DNA from 3 places in the Ureibacillus sp. FSL W8-0352 genome. Region 2 is predicted to be linked to each of the others. Evidence: riboswitches for the same ligand, from Rfam matches in the RefSeq annotation. Region 2 holds a riboswitch; each other region holds the start of a gene.

What was found. Region 2 has a riboswitch for S-adenosylmethionine ahead of NST98_RS07240 (methionine ABC transporter ATP-binding protein). Riboswitches for the same ligand answer to the same signal wherever they lie in the genome.
Region 1: linked by a shared signal. The riboswitch ahead of NST98_RS10930 (bifunctional homocysteine S-methyltransferase/methylenetetrahydrofolate reductase) and the one ahead of NST98_RS07240 (methionine ABC transporter ATP-binding protein) in region 2 are both predicted to bind S-adenosylmethionine.
Region 3: linked by a shared signal. The riboswitch ahead of NST98_RS11670 (O-acetylhomoserine aminocarboxypropyltransferase/cysteine synthase family protein) and the one ahead of NST98_RS07240 (methionine ABC transporter ATP-binding protein) in region 2 are both predicted to bind S-adenosylmethionine.

Annotation. Positions count from the first base shown of each region.
Region 1 covers NZ_JBBOQT010000001.1:2,152,060-2,155,342, forward strand. Annotated here, with positions in the region: gene NST98_RS10930 (bifunctional homocysteine S-methyltransferase/methylenetetrahydrofolate reductase) at 1-1,500, opposite strand, end outside; SAM riboswitch class I at 1,603-1,707, opposite strand; gene hemG (protoporphyrinogen oxidase) at 1,777-3,177, opposite strand.
Region 2 covers NZ_JBBOQT010000001.1:1,398,120-1,401,402, forward strand. Annotated here, with positions in the region: gene NST98_RS07235 (methionine ABC transporter permease) at 1-617, opposite strand, end outside; gene NST98_RS07240 (methionine ABC transporter ATP-binding protein) at 610-1,635, opposite strand; SAM riboswitch class I at 1,814-1,926, opposite strand; gene NST98_RS07245 (thioredoxin family protein) at 1,989-2,291, opposite strand; gene NST98_RS07250 (toprim domain-containing protein) at 2,304-2,645, opposite strand; gene gcvH (glycine cleavage system protein GcvH) at 2,760-3,140, opposite strand; gene NST98_RS07260 (arsenate reductase family protein) at 3,220-3,283, opposite strand, start outside.
Region 3 covers NZ_JBBOQT010000001.1:2,304,617-2,307,899, reverse strand. Annotated here, with positions in the region: gene NST98_RS11680 (amidohydrolase) at 1-543, shown strand, start outside; gene NST98_RS11675 (glycerol-3-phosphate acyltransferase) at 598-1,242, opposite strand; SAM riboswitch class I at 1,388-1,495, shown strand; gene NST98_RS11670 (O-acetylhomoserine aminocarboxypropyltransferase/cysteine synthase family protein) at 1,608-2,909, shown strand.

The sequences.
Region 1 (3,283 bases), 750 kb from region 2:
CTTCGAATAGACTGGTTGCGTAATGAAATAATCCGCACCATGTTCAATTTTTTTCTCTAGACGGCTGACAGCACGATCTAACACTCTCACGTTAGGATTGAAAGCCGCTGCTACTGAGAAATTCGCTTTTTTTCTTAGTGCTTTGCCAGAAAAAGAAATCCCTTCATTTAACTGTTTAATTAATGATATCAATTCCATCGATGAAACGTCATAAACACTTGTTGCACCCGGAAAATCCCCTACCTTTGTTGGATCACCAGTTACAGCCAACACATCATGAAGGCCAAGAGCATTGAGCCCCATTAAATGGGATTGCAGCCCAATTAAGTTTCGATCTCGGCAAGTAATATGTGGCATTGTGCGTATGCCATATTGCAGTTTTAAAATGGCCCCCATTGCCAAGTTGCTAACCCTTGGAGATGCTAGTGAATTGTCTGCCATCATGATAAGATCTGCCCCTGCATTGTAAAGAGCTTTTGCTCCTTCAACAAACTGTTCAATTTCAAGATGCTTCGGCGTATCCAATTCTACAATGACAGAACGTGCTCTTTTTGCTTTTTCGTGGAGAGGTTCAAAACTATGCGGTTCAGCCTCGCGAATGATTATTTCCCTCTGAGGTTTTGCCTCTTTCTTTTCAACCGGCTGAAAATGAGCAAGCTTCTTTTTCATCGCTTCAATATGTTTCGGTGTTGTACCGCAACATCCTCCAATGAGCCTTACTCCTTCATTGCATAATTCAACCGCTGCCCTTGCAAAATAATCTACTTCTGATTCGTAAACGACACGCCCCTCTTCAATATCTAATAAAGAAGCGTTCGGATAAACAGATAAATACGCTCGTTCAGGAATTTCTACCTGTTCAAAAGCCTGTATTGTGTGGTATGGACCAAGTCGACAGTTCACCCCTACAATATCTGCACCTAATTTTTCTAACTGCTTTAATGCTTCATTCAATTTCATGCCATTCATTAATACGCCCGGCTCTTGCATTGAAACTTGAGCAATGATGGGCATATCCGTCATGGCTCGTAACATTTTTAACGTCTCGCATAGCTCTTCAAAATCATAATAAGTTTCTAACAACAAACCATCTAACTGCCCCGCAATTAGCACTTCTGCTTGTTCACGAACTGCTGCGAGAATTTCATCTAATGTATAATCTACTTTGCGAACACCACGGATACCACCAATCGAACCTAAAATAAACACTTCACTGTTCTTGGCTGCTTGTTTGGCAACACCTATCGCACCTTCGTTAATTTCCACTACTTTTGACTCCAAACCATAACGAGTGAGCTTGATTCGATTAGCGCCATATGTATTCGTTTGAATAACATCTGCGCCAGCTTGTATGTATTCCTTATGAATTTTTTTAATGATTTCCGGTTTTTCAATATTCATTTCTTCGTGACAATTTTCAAGTCCATATGAATATAACAGCGTTCCCATAGCACCATCTGCAACTAACACTTTATGTTTTAACGCATCTAGTAGCCCCATCCGAAATTCCCTCACTTTTCTTTACTTCATAAATTTTCTGTCAATTCATCTAATAGAAAAAGCCTTCTTGCGAAAGAAGGCTTGTCATTTCCTTTAGAATTCACCTTATCTTTCGGCAATTGCCGCTGGATTTAGCACCTTACTAAACATTTTTAGTGGTTGCTGAAGCTTCACCGGGCCAGTTCCCTCCACTTCTCTTGATAAGTCATATTCGATTTTAAAATATCAATATAATAAGTTACATCATAAAATCAATACTTCATTTTGTCAAGTTAATTAGTCGGAATTATTTAAAAAGTTGTTTATAATTTGGTTTGCTGTTTCTTTCCCGTTATCAATGCATGCACCAATTCCTACGCCGAAATAAGAGCAACCAGCAATGTAAATATTCGGATAAAGGTTATCTAATTTTGTAATTATTTCTTGCAAAGCTTCATGATGAGCTAAATCATAAGTTGGCATGGCATCGATCCATTTTGTAATATTTACAATGGTAGGTTGTGCTTCTATATTCAAACTGAGTTGAATATCGTTCAAAGCAACCTTTGTTAACTCTTCATCACTCATTTTCACTAATTCTTGGTAGCGAGGATTACTTTCTTTATAAAACAGTCGAACAAGTAGATTTCCTTCTGTTGAAGTATGCTTCCATTTACGGCTTGTCCAAGTAGAGGCATTACATAATAAGTCGCTGTTGTAGGAAACGATAAATCCAGTGCCATCCTTAGGCAAAATAGAATCTGGTAGATCGAAGCCTACATACATCGTAATGGCTGATGCATTTTTAAATTTGTTAAAATAAGGATTTAATTCACCATTATTTAAAACTTGCTTCACGACTTGGTTGGGCAATGCTAACACAATAACATCCGATTCCAATTTTTCTTCGTTAGCGAAGGAAATTTCATAACGTTGTTCTTTTTTCTCAACAAGTACTATTTCAGTATCTTTATATATTTCTACATCCACAAGCAGTTCTTCCATTCGATCAATTAGTTGAGATAGTCCGTTTTTAAAAGAAAGGAATTTTTTATTCGCTTCCCGTTCAAACTTTTCCCGATTTGCTTGCAAACCTTTCATTATACTTCCATATTCATTTTTGTAATCAACTAAGTATGGAAGCGTAGAGGCAATGGACAATTTATAAATGTCCCCTGAGTAAACACCAGCTAATACAGGAGCTATTTGTTTCTTCACAATTTCTTTTCCTAAAAAGTATTCTAAGAAATCTCCGATAGAACTTTCCTTCGTAAATTTCGTATTCGGTATTTCCTCATCTTTTAACACTCGTTGTTTCCCTTCTTCTGAAATTAATGTGCTCGCCTTTAGGGATTCGAGAGTCATAGGAATGCCAAATACAGAGTCCTTTGGAATCGCATGTAATTCATTATTGGTGTGAATATAAGAAATTCCTGTTTCGTTATATACGACTTCCGATTCAAAATCTAGTTCCTTTACAAGTTCAATTACGCTTGGATATCGTGCTACAATGGAATCTGCTCCCGTTTCCATGATGAATCCTTTTTCACGCGCTGTGTGCATTTTTCCGCCAAGGTACGGATTTTTTTCCACAAGTACTAAACGGGCAGGAATTTCGTTTTCCTTTAATTGTTTTTGTAAATAATACATCGTGCAAAGTCCTGTAATTCCTCCACCGATAACTGTTACCGTTTTCATTCGTTACAACTCCTATAAGATCATTTTACCGTACTTTTAGTATAAACTTTTTTTATAACTCTTTCTGTGTCGGCTTTAGTAAATTTCAATATAGTAAACAACAAAT
Region 2 (3,283 bases):
AATACAATGACAAGTATTAAAATCGTTGCCATTAACGTGACATCTTCTCTACTTCTTTGGAAACCTTCTAAGAAAGCTAAGTTCCCTAAACCTCCTGCACCTATGATTCCTGCCATCGCTGTATAACCAACAAGAGCAACAGCTGTGACAGTAATTCCAGAAATGAGCGCAGGTTTGGATTCAGGAATTAATACTTTCCATATAATTGTGAAAGTATTCGCACCCATCGATCTTGCTGCTTCAATAACACCTTTATCTACTTCGCGTAAAGCGATTAATACTAAACGCGCATAAAACGGCGCTGAACCGATAATTAACGCTGGTAAAGCCGCATTTACACCACGAATAGTTCCGAGTAAAAATTTTGTAAACGGAATTAATAAAATAATTAATATAATAAACGGAATTGAACGGAAGATATTCACAAGGGACCCCGTCAAGAAATGAACAATTTTGTTAGCCCAAAGTTGGTGTGGACTTGTTAAGAATAACAGTATACCTATGATTATGCCGAGAACGAAGGTAACTGCTGTAGAAATAGCTGTCATGTAGAGTGTGTCATAGGTTGCTTCCCACATTTTTGTCCAATCTACATTCGGAAATAATGCATCAATCATTCGTAATCACCTCCGTTTTAATGTTCATCGATTTCAGTTTTTCCAAAGCCTTCTCGACATTTTCAAAATCACCGTCAAGTTGAACAATTAACGTTCCATAAGAGCCATTCACCGTTTGTGAAATATTGCCGTGAAGGATGTTGATATCCAGCTGGAACTCTTTAATTAAATATGAAATAATCGGTCTTTCTGTTGTATTTCCAACAAAAATTAATTTTACTAATTTTCCAGAAGGATAATTTTTCAAAATGTGTTCAATGGATTCTTTTGATTCTCTTGAATCCGAAACTTGCATCACAAAATTTTTCGTTATTTCAGCTTGAGGATTTTGGAACACTTCAAGAACATCACCTTGTTCAACGACACGTCCAGCTTCCATCACCGCAACGCGATGGCAAATTTTTCGAATCACGTGCATTTCATGGGTAATTAAAACAATTGTCAACCCAAGACGCTGATTAATATCTGATAATAATCGCAAAATTGAATCAGTTGTTTCTGGGTCTAGAGCACTTGTGGCTTCATCACAAAGCAATACTTCTGGATTGTTAGCTAATGCTCTTGCTATACCAACCCGTTGTTTTTGTCCACCGGAAAGCTGGGATGGATAAGCATCCGCTCTTCCACTTAAACCTACAAGTTCAATTAATTCGTGAACTCTTTTTTCTCTTTCTTCTTTTGGTACCCCTGCAATTTCTAAAGGAAAAGCAATATTTTCTGCGACTGTTCTTGACCATAAAAGATTGAAATGTTGGAAGATCATGCTGATTTTTTGGCGAGCAAGCCGTAACTCTTTTCCTTTAATTGAAGAAATTTCAAGACCATTCACTATGACAGAACCGCTCGTTGGTTTCTCGAGTCCATTCAATAGGCGAATCAATGTACTTTTTCCGGCACCGCTATATCCGATGATTCCGAAAATTTCACCCTTTTGAATAGACAAATTTACATGATCAACTGCGGTTAATTCCCCATTTTTCGTTTTAAAGATTTTTGTGACATTTTTTACTTCAATCATGTTTGAGTACTCCTTTATAAACCGCAATATGTATTGATATTACAATTGTGCATTTTACACTTTTTATTACCCTTTGACTATAGTGTTATGTATATAATCTTTCATTTCAATAAAAAAACCTTCTACTTTGATAAGTAGAAGGGAAGTTGAACAACCTACTTAGATATCGTAAAACTTCCTCTTATCTTTCAAAGTAATAAATACTTTGCGTGATTTGGCACCTTATCATATCAATGATATGATGGTTGCCGGGTTTCATAGGGCACTTCCCTCCACCACTCTTAATAAGAGTTTTTTGCTATTCGGTTATTTAATTATGGAAACAATGTAACACGTAATCTATCATCTGTCAACTATAAAATCAACTTTTCATATAAGTTTTGTACGGATTTAAATGCATAGACTTTTTCATGCACTTTTCCGTCCTTTGTTATAAGTAGACAAGGAACACTTTCGATTTGTTGTTCGTATGCAAATTCTTCCAAAAAATTAATATTTCCTTTCCCAATCGGAATGTGTGGAAGAAGTTCTTCAATAACTTCCATCATTTTTGATGCAATTTTACATGTTCCGCAAATAGGGGTATATAAATAAAATGCTGTGATATTATTTTCTTTTACTTTTTCTTCCCAATTCTCTATTGTCCATTCTTCCATATCAATCATTTCCTATGCTAAATATTCTTTATGAACTAAAAATCTCGCTTCTTTCAGTAATTGAGCTAACACTTTTCGTGGTGCGTTTGCAACTTCCATATATGTTCTTGGAACATTTAGGTGAGTAGCCTCCGAATAAATTCTTTTCATTAATTTTCTTAGTTTTTCTCCGGATTGATCGGCATCAAAAAAAGTATATAGCTGACATTCTTCATAGGGCTCAATAAGCTCTAGTAACGCCTCTTCACTTATAGTACCATTTGTACAGACAATCTTCACATCTTCCGCTAAAATTGGGGCCAATTTCAACATATCTGAACGACCTTCTACAATGATACATTTTTCGTAATGCATTTTTACTCACCCCACGTATTATATAAGAACTGAAGAAACGATGAATAGTGTTGTTTACATATTATATTTTGATTTTAAAAAAACGCCAGTTCTTTCCCTGGCGTTTTAGACAGATTATTCAGAAATAATTTCTTCGTATTGTTCTGCAGTAAGCAATTCATCAAGTTGAGAAGAATCTGCAGGTTCAACAACAATCATCCAAGCATTTTCGTAAGGAGACTCATTCACTAATTCTGGGCTATCATCAAGCTCAGTATTTACCTCAACAACTTTACCAGAAATAGGTGCATATAATTCAGAAACCGTTTTCACTGATTCCACACTTCCGAAAGGTTCATTCATTTGAATTTCGTCTCCAACTTGAGGAAGTTCAACGAATACGATATCACCAAGTTCAGATTGAGCGAAATCAGTTATTCCAACACGTACTTTACCATCTTCTAATTTTACCCACTCATGTTCCTTCGTATAACGTAATTCCTTTGGTATTGACATACTTTTACCCTCCATCTGATATGTAATCTTTTTTTCAGTTTGACATATTTCAATTTCAAAAACAAGCTATTTTAGATGATTACTTCCATGTCTGTTCAAACTCTTCTTCTTTAAACCCAAGAGTCACTTTTTCTCCATCTGTA
Region 3 (3,283 bases), 910 kb from region 2:
GGAAAACAGAATTTCAAGCATACTATTACCAATATCCCTTTTATGACGAGGGAAAATTTAACCCAATTTCGAAAGTTTGGTCTGATTCCATCTGTTCAGCCATCTCTCTTTTATCACACAATGGGAGTTAAAGAAAAGGTGGAAGAATTAAAAGATTTGCATCGAATGAAAAGCTATTTTGAGCGGGGATTACCAGTTGCATCTTCGAGTAATTATCCTTTTGGCGAGTTGAATCCACTATACGGAATTGAAACGGGAATGACTAGACTTCATGCAAAAGAAGAAAAAAATCTTAAACCATTATGGCCAAAAGAAAGTGCTACGTTGAAACAAATGCTTCGTAGTTACACCATCTATGCGGCAAGACAAATAGGAAAAGAAGAATGGATTGGGAAGATTCGTGTGGGGAAACAAGCAGACTTTATCATATTAGATAAAAATATCTTTAAAATACCTCCTAGTGAGATAAGTGAAGCGAAAGTCGTGTTAACTTATTTTAAGGGAAAAGAAATATATCGTGATAATTCTCATATCGATGAATGAAATAAAAAGAACCTCCCGTAGTTGTTAGGTGTATTACCTTTACGGGAGATTTTTTTATGCGGTTTCATCTTTCTCTCTTTTAAAAGCTGCGTTGATGGTTGGTTCTGTCCCGAGTTTAATGCGTTTAATGTTTTCTAAATGTAAAATCGTTGCAACCAATAACAGCAATATTACGATGATAAATGGCCAAATAGTTGGTTCAAACAGCAAAGAGTTTATAGCAAAAACGATATACAAAAAGAATACACCGATAATTAAATAGTTGGATAATAAGGAAACTATGACAAGAGCTATCATAGAAAGTAGACCAAATTTCCAATTGATTGCAAGGAAAATTCCGATGAGGGAAGCAGTTCCTTTACCGCCTCTGAAATGCATATGAATGGGAAAATTATGACCTAGAATTACTGCGGCACCTGTCAAATAGAGCAATATTGAGATTTGTTCAGTTTCAAATAGTGTATAGTGATCTAAAAAATATCTTGTTAAGATAATCGCAAAAACTCCTTTTCCGATATCAATGAATCCAACAAGTATGCCGTATTTCCAGCCCAGCGTAAGGGTAGCGTTGGAAGCTCCTGCATTGCCGAGTCCAGCTTCTTTTAAATTCACACCGGAAAGTAATTGTGCTGCATTTGACCCATGAATACATCCAATAAAATAGCCGACAATAAGAAATGTAATCACTGCAGTTATCATTCTATTGGACTCCTTTATAGAAAAGTGCATTTTAATATATTATACTCAATAAAATAAAAAATAGTTTCAAATTTTTTAAAAAATTAGTTGACAGAGTGGCATACTATGTTTTATAGTTAATCCAACGATGGAAATCAAATCAATACTCTTATCAAGAGAGGCGGAGGGACTAGGCCCTATGATGCCCGGCAACCGGCAAGAAAATTGCAAAGGTGCTAAATCCTACAGATCATATTGATCTGAAAGATAAGAGGAGGAAATGTACGTGCATACAACACCCTCTTCTTATATAAGAAGAGGGTTTTTGTTTTACTTCAATGCCTCCTCAAGAAATCCATCAATTATTTATTTAGGAGGAGAAAACGATGTCCGAATTCAAGCCAGAAACGTTATTACTTCACGGTGGCCAACAACCTGACCCTACTACAGGTGCTATTGCTGTTCCTATTTATCGCACAACAGCATATGCATTCAAAGACACAGAACATGCGCGCAAATTATTCGCTCTTGAAGAAGTGGGTAATATTTATTCTCGCATTATGAATCCAACTGTAGATGTATTTGAAAAGCGTGTTGCTTTACTAGAAGGTGGTACTGCAGCTGTTGCTTTATCTTCCGGTCAGGCGGCGATTGCATTTTCCATTTTAAACATCGCTAATGCAGGAGATGAAATTGTTTCAGCTGGTTCCTTATATGGTGGAACATACAACTTATTTGCAAACACATTGCCGCGCTGGGGAATTACTACAAAATTTGTAGATGAAAGAGATCCAGAAAACTTCCGCAAAGCGATTACGGACAAAACAAAAGCGATTTTTGCTGAAACGGTAGGAAACCCTAGTTTAAATATTTTAGATATTGAAGCGGTGGCAAAGATCGCTCACGATAATGGCATACCATTAATTATTGACAATACGTTCCCATCTCCATATGGATGCACCCCAATTGAATTTGGAGCAGACGTCGTAATACACTCGGCAACAAAATGGATTGGGGGACACGGTACAACAATCGGAGGAATTGTTGTAGATGGGGGTAAATTTGACTGGACACAAGGTCGATTCCCAGGATTCACTGAGCCCGATCTCACATATCACGGAATTCGTTACGGCATCGATACAGCAGGAGCTGCTTTTGCAACAAAATTACGTGTTCAATTATTACGTGACTTAGGTCCAACTTTAGGTCCAGATGCAGCATTTAGCTTCCTGCAAGGATTGGAAACTCTTCACCTTCGCTACGTGAGACACGGTGAAAACGCAGAAAGAATTGTGGAATTCTTGAAAAACCATCCATACGTAGAATATGTGAATTATCCAGGGGATGAAAACTTCCCATCTCACCACCTTGCGAAGAAATATTTAAAAAACGGTTACGGATCAATGGTAACATTCGGAATTAAAGGTGGTCGTGAAGCAGGTCGAGTGGTAATTGACAACGTGAAATTATTCTCTCACGTAGCGAATGTTGGAGATGCAAGATCGCTCATTATTCATCCTGCATCAACAACTCACCAACAATTATCTGCTGAGGAATTAAAAATTGCTGGAGTAGGGGAAGAACTCATTCGCTTATCCATCGGCTTAGAAAATGTAGATGACATTATTGCAGATTTAGATCAAGCTTTAGCAAAAGCTGAGGCAGAATTTAGTGTAAATAAGGCTTAATCATTCGTTCAAGCCCTCTAAGAACCGCTATTGAATCGCTAATAATAGCTGCTCATTTGCGGCTGTTAAAAAATAAAGCATTAAACGCTCCCCATAATAGTCATTAAGAGAAGAGGTTGCTCATGTGCAACATTAAAATCCTCTATGGTCCAAAAGATAAAATGCTCATTTGCAGTGAAAATTTAATAGGAAAGTGCTGCTCATTCGCAGCTGATCCAATTATTCAAAGTTTCTTAAAATAATTGATTGAGTAAGGCTGCTCATTTGCAGTAGATAATTCAAATTTTTCTCAAAGGCGTTTAATCGAAAGGCTACTCATTTGTAGCAAAAATAATTTAATACGATGTGAGTTGTATTCCCATTCGAATACAATT